DNA from 3 places in the Rhodococcus sp. RS1C4 genome. Region 2 is predicted to be linked to each of the others. Evidence: riboswitches for the same ligand, from Rfam matches in the RefSeq annotation. Region 2 holds a riboswitch; each other region holds the start of a gene.
The links. A riboswitch is a leader RNA that binds a small molecule or an ion and turns the genes downstream of it on or off. The one in region 2 is predicted to bind S-adenosylmethionine.
Positions count from the first base shown of each region.

Region 1: linked by a shared signal. The riboswitch ahead of CH289_RS12240 (aminotransferase class V-fold PLP-dependent enzyme) and the one ahead of CH289_RS13265 (amino acid ABC transporter permease) in region 2 are both predicted to bind S-adenosylmethionine.
Region 3: linked by a shared signal. The riboswitch ahead of CH289_RS18155 (mandelate racemase/muconate lactonizing protein) and the one ahead of CH289_RS13265 (amino acid ABC transporter permease) in region 2 are both predicted to bind S-adenosylmethionine.

Region 1 is NZ_NOXZ01000023.1:307,395-310,604, reverse strand. It holds gene CH289_RS12245 (hypothetical protein) at 1-107, opposite strand, end outside; gene CH289_RS12240 (aminotransferase class V-fold PLP-dependent enzyme) at 246-1,589, opposite strand; SAM riboswitch class IV at 1,641-1,756, opposite strand; gene CH289_RS12235 (Pls/PosA family non-ribosomal peptide synthetase) at 1,984-3,210, shown strand, end outside.
Region 2 is NZ_NOXZ01000027.1:7,237-10,446, reverse strand. It holds gene CH289_RS13270 (amino acid ABC transporter ATP-binding protein) at 1-763, opposite strand, end outside; gene CH289_RS13265 (amino acid ABC transporter permease) at 760-1,725, opposite strand; SAM riboswitch class I at 1,888-1,985, opposite strand; gene CH289_RS13260 (DUF222 domain-containing protein) at 2,446-3,117, shown strand; gene CH289_RS13255 (amidohydrolase) at 3,096-3,210, opposite strand, start outside.
Region 3 is NZ_NOXZ01000035.1:34,921-38,130, forward strand. It holds gene gdhA (NADP-specific glutamate dehydrogenase) at 1-880, shown strand, start outside; SAM riboswitch class IV at 1,343-1,462, shown strand; gene CH289_RS18155 (mandelate racemase/muconate lactonizing protein) at 1,492-1,923, shown strand; gene CH289_RS18160 (DUF3558 family protein) at 2,028-2,525, shown strand; gene CH289_RS18165 (hypothetical protein) at 2,534-2,914, shown strand; gene CH289_RS18170 (MerR family transcriptional regulator) at 3,058-3,210, shown strand, end outside.

The sequences.
Region 1 (3,210 bases), on a different contig from region 2:
TCGGCGGCTTCGATCCGCACGATCGTCTCGGTGGGGGCTGCGTCGGTGATTTCGGTCCACTGCGACGGGTGGACGAGTGCTACGCGTACGGCTGAACTGTTCGACATGAAGGTGAAGTCCTTCTGGTGCAAGCAGGGATATGACGGCTGAGGCCTAGCCCGAACGCCTACACGACCCCGAGGCGGTACGGCACAGATCGACGTAGCGATCCGACCAGAGTCCGCTCTGCGACAGAGCAATTGCTGTCATGAAGCGATGCTAACCGTTTGTGTGGCGCATGGGGATCCCACGCCTGCGGCACCGTCGGCCAGATCGGGGAACGGGCGGGGATCCGGCACCGGATTCCACCATCCGCCGTCCTCCTCGTACGTCCAGGACGGTCCGTCGGTTGCGAGGGTCCGGACCGCGTCGATCAGCCTGTCGACGTCGCCTCCGGAACTGCCGAGCCCCAGGCTGGCGCGTACGGCCCCGCCTGCGTGGCCGAGCCTGGACAGCAGTGGATGCGCGCAGAACTTGCCGTCGCGCACACCGATTCCGTGCTCTGCCGACAGGTACGCGGCGATCTCGCCCGGGCCGTACCCGTCGACCGTGAATGTGACAATGCCCACAGTGTCCGGTGCGTCGTTCCAGACCGTCAGAAGGCCGACGCCGTCGATCGACGACAGACCGTCGCGCAGACGGTCGGACAGTTCGCGCTCGTGCGAGATCGATCCTGCCGACTCGTGCCGAGCCAGCGCCTCGCATGCCGTGGCCAGTGCGACGACTCCCAGGACGTTCGGAGTTCCGGCCTCGTGCCGTGCGGGCACCGGCGCCCATTCGGTCCGATCGATCGAGACCGAGCGCACGGCGCCGCCTCCGGCGAGGTATGGCTCGGCCGCGTCGAGCCAGTCCCGCTTGCCGACGAGGACGCCTGCACCGTGCGGCGCGTACAGCTTGTGGCCGGAGAACGCGAGGTAGTCGACACCCAGATCACCGATGTCGATGCGGCGATGCGGCACCAACTGCGCGCCGTCGACGAGGATGCGCGCACCGTGCGAGTGCGCGAGCTCGGCCAGTTCGCGGATCGGCAGCACCTCTCCGGTGACGTTCGACGCGCCGGTGATCGCCAGCAGCGCAGCGGGTTTCGTCTCCAGCTCGACCTCGATGCGTGTCAGCGTCTCGGCGATCGAGTCGGCGGCGACCACAACGCGACGATCCCTCCACGGCAACAGGTTCGCGTGGTGCTCGATGTCCAGCACCACGGTGTCACCCGGTACACATCCCGCGAGCAGGTTCAGCGAATCCGTGGTGTTCCTGGTGAAGACGACGACCGAATCCGGCTGTGCGCCCACGAAATCGGACACCGTCACCCGGGCCTTCTCGTACGCAGCCGTGCATACACGGGATGCGTACCCGGCTCCGCGGTGCACGCTCGAGTAGTACGGAAGCAACTCGGCGATCCGTGCGGTGACCTCGGCGAGCGCAGGCGCGCTGGCCGCGTAGTCGAAATTGGCGTATGCGCAACTCGTTCCGTCGACCAACGGGACCTGAAGGTCAGCTCCGCTGACGGCCGCGAAAGACGCACACGAGTTGTTCAGAACAGCAGTCATGACAAATAACCCCTTGTCGATCAAGGGACCCGACGTACCTGTCGGAAATCGAGTCCGCGCTTGCTGCACCGGTTTTCCGGCGCCAGCCAGGTCGTCACCCGGAGCACCCCACCGCGGAGGAGGGTTGCCGACCAGCAAGCCGGGGCTCGATGCTGGTACTCATGACCTGAAAAGAGGATGGCAAACGCGGCGAGGGATTGTCAACCTCCCAGGTAGGAAACCCTTCGACAGGGGCGAACGGGGCACTTCCTAGTAGAATCCGCGCAATGCCGAGCTACGACTTGTGTCGGAAGGGGACAGCCGAGACTGTTCACCTTCTGGACAACCGAACATGAGATAACGACGCGCGACGTTCGTTCGAATTTCGGTACCACACGAGAAGAAGGACACCCGGTTGTCTGTGCAATCACCATCGGAAACGGCCGACACCCGCAACGGGGTTCCGCCCGAGTTCCTGCGCGGTGAGCGTGCTCCACAGGAACGCACGCTCATCGACATCCTGCGGTCCACGACGTCGCAGTTTCCCGACGCACCGGCCATCGACGACGGCACCGTCTCCGTCAGCTACCGCGAACTGCTCGAGGACATCGACGAAGGCGCTCAGTGGCTGGCCAGGGCCGGCGTCCGGCGCGGCGATCGCGTCGGCATCCGGATGCCGTCCGGTTCCTTCTCCCTGTACGTCGCGATTCTGTCGATCCTGAACGCAGGCGCCGCCTACGTGCCGGTCGACGCCGACGACCCCGACGAGCGGGCCGAGCTCGTCTTCGGCGAGGCCAAGGTGACCGCCGTCGTCACGGCAGGCGGTATCGCCGCCGGTACGGCCGAGAAGCAGGACACCCCCGCCCCTGATGCTCTGACGACCCCGACTCCCGACGACGACGCGTGGGTCATCTTCACCTCCGGCTCCACCGGCACCCCGAAGGGTGTTGCGGTCAGTCATCGCAACGCGGCGGCGTTCGTCGACGCCGAAGCTCGGATGTTCATGCAGGACGATCCGCTGGGACCGGGCGACCGTGTCCTCGCCGGCTTGTCGGTGGCTTTCGACGCCTCGTGCGAGGAGATGTGGCTGGCGTGGCGGCACGGTGCATGCCTGGTGCCCGCTCCCCGGTCCCTGGTGCGCAGTGGATTCGATCTCGGGCCGTGGCTGGTGTCCCGCGACATCTCCGTCGTCTCGACCGTCCCGACGCTCGCTGCCCTGTGGCCTGCCGTCGCGTTGGAAGCCGTCCGGCTGCTGATCTTCGGCGGAGAAGCGTGCCCGCCGGAACTGGCCGAGCGCCTCGCCGTCGACGGCCGCGAGGTGTGGAACACCTACGGACCCACCGAGGCCACCGTCGTCGCCTGCGCGTCGATCATGGACGGCAAGGGACCCGTTCGGATCGGCCTCCCGCTCGACGGGTGGGATCTGGCCGTCGTCGACGGGTCGGGCCACCCTGTTGCCGTCGGCGAAGTCGGTGAGCTGGTGATCGGCGGCGTCGGCCTTGCCCGCTATCTCGACCCGGCCAAGGACGCCGAGAAGTACGCGCCGATGCCGACGCTCGGATGGGACCGCGCCTACCGCAGCGGCGACCTGGTGAAGCTCGAGCTCGAAGGCCTGCTGTTCCAGGGCCGCGCCGACGATCAG
Region 2 (3,210 bases):
GTTCCTGTGGATTGTCGAGCAGTTCGGAAGGAGTGCCTCGTTCGACGACCTGCCCGGCATCCATGAAGACGACGGTGTCGGCGATTTCCTTGGCGAATCCGACCTCGTGGGTCACGATCACCAGGGTCGCGCCTTCACGGGCCAGTCCTCGGATGACTTCGAGTACCTCTCCGACCAGCTCGGGGTCGAGGGCCGACGTCGGTTCGTCGAACAGAATCACTTTGGGACGCAGAGCAAGTGCGCGTGCGATCGCCACACGCTGCTGCTGCCCGCCCGACAGGCGTCGTGGATAGTCGTGTGCCTTGTCCTTCAACCCGACGCGCTCGAGAAGGGCGAGCGCCTCGGGTTCCACGTCGGCACGCTTGCGCTTCTGCGCGGACACCGGAGCTTCGAGCACGTTCTCGAGAACGGTCAGGTGCGGAAACAGATTGAAGTTCTGGAACACGAAACCGATCTGCGAGCGCTGCTTCAGGATGTCCTTGTTGCTGAGCTCGTGCAGTTTGTTGCCCCGACGACGGTATCCGACGAGGTCGCCGTCGACACGGACCGTTCCCTGATCGACCTTCTCGAGGTGGTTGAGGCTGCGTAACAGCGTCGACTTGCCCGACCCGGAGGGACCGATGATCACCGTCACCTCACCGGGCCGGACGACGAGGTCGACACCCTTGAGGACCTCGAGTGGTCCGTAGGACTTGTGCACGCCCCGGACCTCGACGGCGTACTTGCTGTTCTCGGTGGGCGTGGTGGCGTCGAGCGTCGTCATCGCGTTGCTCCTCCGCGCGGCGGTGCGGTGATCTCGGCAACCCGCTTGCGAATCTTCTGGATCGGTGTCAGGGGAATGGTCCGCACCGCGCCTTTGGCGTAGTGCCGTTCGACGTAGAACTGCACGACGGACAGAACCGAGGTCAAGATGATGTACCAGACCGTCGCGACCATGAGCAACGGAACGACGCGGCCGTTACGGCCGTAAATGACCTGCACCTGGTAGAACAGCTCGGCGATCGCCATGACGGACACGATCGAGGTCCCCTTGAAGAGGCTGATCACCTCGTTCGCGGCATTCGGCAGGATGCCCCGCATCGCCTGTGGCAGAACGATCTTGAAGAACTCGCGCCGCTTCGGGATACCCAGCGCGGCAGCGGCTTCGAGTTGGCCCTGGTCCACCGAGATGATGCCGGCACGGACGATCTCGGCCGAGTACGCAGCCTGATGAAGAGCAAGACCGATGATCGCGGCCGTCGATCCACTGATGACGTTGTTGACGTTGAACTCGAAGAACGCAGGACCGAAGGGAATTCCGAGCGTCAATGTCTGATACAGGTACGCGATGTTGAACCAGAACAGAAGCTGCACGATCAGCGGAATGGACCTGAACGCCCAGATGTAGAACCACGAAATGACCTGCAGAACAGGGTTGTTGGACAACCGAGCGACAGCAAGACCGATACCGATCGCGAACCCGATCAGCGTGCCCCAGAACGTCAGCTGAATCGTCAACCACAGCGCGGACATGACCGACGCCGCCGTGAAGTACTGAGCGAACGTCGTCCAATCCCAGCCCGGGTTGGTGGCCAGACCGTGGACGAACTGCGCCACGAGTACGAGAACCACCACGCTGACGATCCAGCGCCACGGGTGCCATTTCTTGGCGACGATCAGATCTTCGTCGTCGACGGTCGGTTCTGCGGCGGCGGGCCGCGCGTCCAATTGAGTCACCGGATCCACCGGGTGTGAGCATGCATGATCGAAACCTTTGCCGAGGTAAGTAGAGCGAGGGGTGGTGCGATGCGGGTAGCGCGCTAGCTACAGCAGTACGTCGCGATACGGCACAGGTCGACGTGCAGACGACGCCACTCGGTCCGGTACAGCGGTGCGCTGTTCATGTGTCCTCCATCGGTCCTGGCGGTAGCACCCACACCTACCGTGAGGCAGGGGGTTGCTGCGACGTCGTAGAGCCAAGGTCTCTCGGTCGCTCTGGATGGTGACAGGAATGTATTCGCTCGATAGTGCAACCGTCAAGTCAGCGCAACCGATTTGTGCAGCGGCGCTTGACGTTAGGGTTCGAATCACCCTGATTTCAAACCTTGCATCCAGGAAGACGGATTATTCGGAGTGCGTTGCAATCGAACACTTGTTCGAGTACCTTCGAAGCCATGGGGAAGCCGGGGGGCATCGAAGAGCGGGTACGGAGCGAGGCCGACGCGGCTGCGCATATCCTCGACGGCCTTGCAGAGTCACGCAGGGCCGAAAACCGAGCTTCGGCCGAACTGATCCGCGGCCTGTACGCACTCGGAGAGTTCAGGCTGGCCACCGAGGCGGATATCCACAGCCAGGGCGGCGAAGCGGACGTGACACTCGCGCAGCGAGCCGTCGAATGCGAGGCCTCGGTGACTCTTGCTCTGTCGCGCACAGCGACTCGCGAGAGACTGATCGTGGGCAGGGAATTTGGAGGAGCGACTCCCGGCCATCCTCGACGCATTCAGAGCGGGCGACCTCGACTATCAACGGGTTCGCACCATCGCGCTCGTGCTGTCGAAAGCGAGCGACAACACCGTCCGCGGGATCGAAGCAGATGTTCTGGCCTCTGCACGTCGGTGCAGTATCCGTCGATTGCGCGAGCGCATCTGGGCGCACTGGTTCGACTACAACGAGGCCGAAGCACTGGCGGCACGCAAGGCAACAGAATCGGAAGAACCATGCGCATCGATCAAGCACGGCGCCGACGGAATGGCCACTCTGTTCGCAAAGATGACCGCTCTCGAAGGCGTGGAATGCAATTCGGTTCTCGACGAGATCGCAGGCACGGTGATGGTCCCGGGCAACGGTGTACCCGCGCGCAAGAACAAACGCACACGCACGCCCCGACCGACCGCCCCCACCGGCGATCCACCCGACGAGCTGTATGCACCCACGTGGTGGGAAACGTACATCGGTGAGTACAGCGAATACGGCGACGTGGCCGACACCGATCGGGCTGCCTACGTGCCGTCGCTCGGTGACATCGCGCGACTGACAGACCCCACGGCACGTGCCGACGCGATTTTCCTCCGAGAACGATTCCTCGAACATCGCGCAGTCGTGACCGCGCGTGAACGCTACCGGCCGCCGCCGTTCTGACGAACAGGCGGCACGACCGAATTCAACGCTGCGAGCGCAACCGAGGTGAACGCTCGCACCCCGACGTCGATGGCGACGTCGGGGTCGGGCGCG
Region 3 (3,210 bases), on a different contig from region 2:
TCGTCACATCGGCGAATACACCGACGTGCCCGCCGGAGACATCGGCGTCGGCGGACGCGAAATCGGCTACCTGTTCGGCCAATACAAACGACTCACCAACTCGTACGAGTCGGGAGTGCTCACCGGCAAGGGAACGTCCTGGGGAGGGTCTCAGGTGCGGCGTGAGGCGACGGGATACGGTGCCGCCTACTTCGTTGCCGACATGCTGGAAACCCTCGGGACCTCGCTCGACGGCAAAACCGTGGTGGTCTCCGGCTCGGGCAACGTCGCGATCTACGCGATCGAGAAAGTACATCAGCTGGGCGGCAAGGTCGTTGCATGCTCGGATTCGTCGGGATACGTCGTCGATCCGAATGGAATCGATCTCGAACTACTCAAGGATCTCAAGGAAGTTCGACGCGAACGCATCAGCGCCTATTGCGACACCGTGAAGGCTGCGACATTCACGGCGGACGGGTCGATTTGGGACGTGGCGTGCGATGTCGCAATCCCGTCGGCAACACAGAACGAGCTCGATGCAGACGCGGCAAAAGTGTTGATCAACAACCAGGTGCGCGTCGTGGCCGAGGGTGCGAACATGCCTACCACTCCGGACGCAGTGCAGTTGTTCCGTGACGCCGGAGTTGCCTTCGCTCCAGGAAAGGCCGCCAATGCAGGCGGAGTCGCGACATCAGCACTCGAGATGCAGCAGAACGCATCTCGCGACTCGTGGAGCTTCCACTACACCGACGAACGTCTCGCGGCGATCATGAATGGAATTCACGCGCGGACCATCGAAACAGCAGCGGAATACGGCAAGCCCGGCGACTACGTGCACGGCGCCAACATCGCCGGATTCATTAAGGTCGCCGACGCAATGGTCGCCCTGGGAGTTGTCTGAGACTCGAACTGGCCGGTGATCCGGTGCCCGACGTCGACGAGACATCGCCAGCACCCGCCGTCCGTAGTCCGGGCGGCGATGAATGCGAAGGTGCGACACTTGACATCGTTCGAGTGCATTGTTTCCCTGACCGGCGGTGCGCGGTCGAAGGCAGCGCGCGACGGTCGCACACCGACCTGGCTGCTCTCGACCCGTCGCGACGACCTCGTTCGGCACCGAGTTCTCCCGACAACGGACAGCCTGGCCGCACAAGTGCCGACCGAGCGAGCGCGGCGTTGGCTCGGGATTCTGGAAAGCACAGAAGTAATAGCCTTCGCGATCGGGTTTTCGACGATCGCCGGGTGCGCGTTCGGACCTTGAGCGCTACCACGCCGTTCGCAGTGTGCGACTGGCGATCCAAGTGCAGTGGATCGCAAAAATAGACTTCTGATCCGCATCGACGCCGAGTATCCTCGGACGCAGGTTCAAGAGTGACAGTCAGCGGTACCTGGCCGACTGTCCGGCAACCCCGTCTCCATCGACAGGGGTGCCCCAGGGGAAGAACCGGCTCGACCGACGGCCGTCGGCGAGCAAGTCGATGGAGGTACCGAACCTCCGGGACGAGGTGAGTCATGTCTGATCCATTCGGACTTGCTGAGGCACAGGCGAAGTGGAACCCGATCCCGCCGGAACGCAGACGACGGTGGTGCCGGACCCTGCTCGACTACCCGCCGATCTGGTACGGGACCTTCGCGATGATCGCGACAAGGCAACACATCCTCGACGGCGGCTACACCAACATCGTCGCGTGGATCGATCTCGCCAAAAGAGCGGAAGCCGTTGGCTTCACCCCGGAGACGTGGCTGATCTTCCGGCAGAGTCTTCAGCGTGAGTACCTGATCGAGGACTTCCCGTCCCACCCGGCGAAACGGCTCGGCAACGGCGGGATCGAGTCCCTCGTCGTCGACCCGGAAGACTTCGCCGACTGGCCATGGATGTACGAGGCCGGATATCGAGCATCCGAGTCGACCGTCAGATCCCTCGCACGACCGGCCGACCTGTAGGTCACCGCGCTGCGGTGAAGCGGAACCGTTTCGATGGTCATTGCGTCTAACCTGTTGATCGACGTGATCGAGGGGGTCGGGTGCGTACACGAATAGCGGCATCAATGGCTGTAGCGGCACTGCTTGCCGGATGCAGCGGGGGTGTCGAAGGCAGTCCCGTCGCCGCTGAGCGCTGGGATCCGTGCAGCATCACCCCAGAAGCGGTGGACGCAACTGGGTTGGACAACTCCACCCGTCAGGAAGGATGGGGTCGCGGTATCGAGGTTCCGGACTGGGCGCGGTGCGTGTTCAGCGCTCCAGGGGGCGCGAATTCGCCCTACGGACTGAGCGTGATGTCATCGATTGAGCACACGCTCGACGAAGCCCGTGCCGACCCCTCTAATCGTGACGGCCGTGATCTAACAATCGGTGGTCGCGATGCCTACATGTACGTTACCGAGTTCGGTAATGCGCTCAGAGACTGCAAGATCGCTATCGATGTCCCGCCAGGCGTTGTGGTGTTCACTGCGCTGTATGAGATGGACGACGGCGTGGATGCCTGCGCAGTAGTGAAGAGGCACGTCAACGATCTGGAGTCTGCGGTTCCGGCCGCACCGAAGTAGGGGGCTCGATGAGTAATCCTGGAGAACCGGTCACCTATTGGAAGGCCCTGGCTGTTGCTGCAGACAACAATCAGTTGTATCTGAACGAGGAAGCTGCCCACGCCTGCTACGAAGCGTGCGACAAGTACATCGCAAAGTTGAAGGTGCATCAGAAAACTGCGAGGGATCTTCGGAACGTTACCGGCTGGGGTGACTTCAATATGGGACTTCACTTGCAGAAGGTTTTCGCCGACAAAGCCGATGGCGGCGAGAACAACATGGTCGACGTGTTGCAGAGTCATATCGACGTCGTCGAGGAAATGAAGATTGTCTTCAACAAGTTCTTCACTTCGACAAATGACGTGGACGAGGCAAACGCCGGAGGCATTCAAGTCGACGGGCCTAGGTAGCGTCAGACGGCACGGAAACGCAGCTTGGTCTCAACCGGTCAACGCGTCGGCTCGGTTGAAACTACGTGAGCTCCGGTGGGCGTTGTGGTGTGTGGGCTCAGGGTAGGGCGGCAGAATTCAGGCATTGACCTTGACGCTAGGTCATGGTTGAGACTGAAGGCATGCAGATAGGGCAACTCGCTACCGCGGCCGACACCACACCGAGAACGGTGCGTCACTACCACCGCCTCGGTCTCCTCGCCGAGCCTCAACGGCGCGGGAACGGCTACCGCGAGTACACGATGAACGATGTCGTT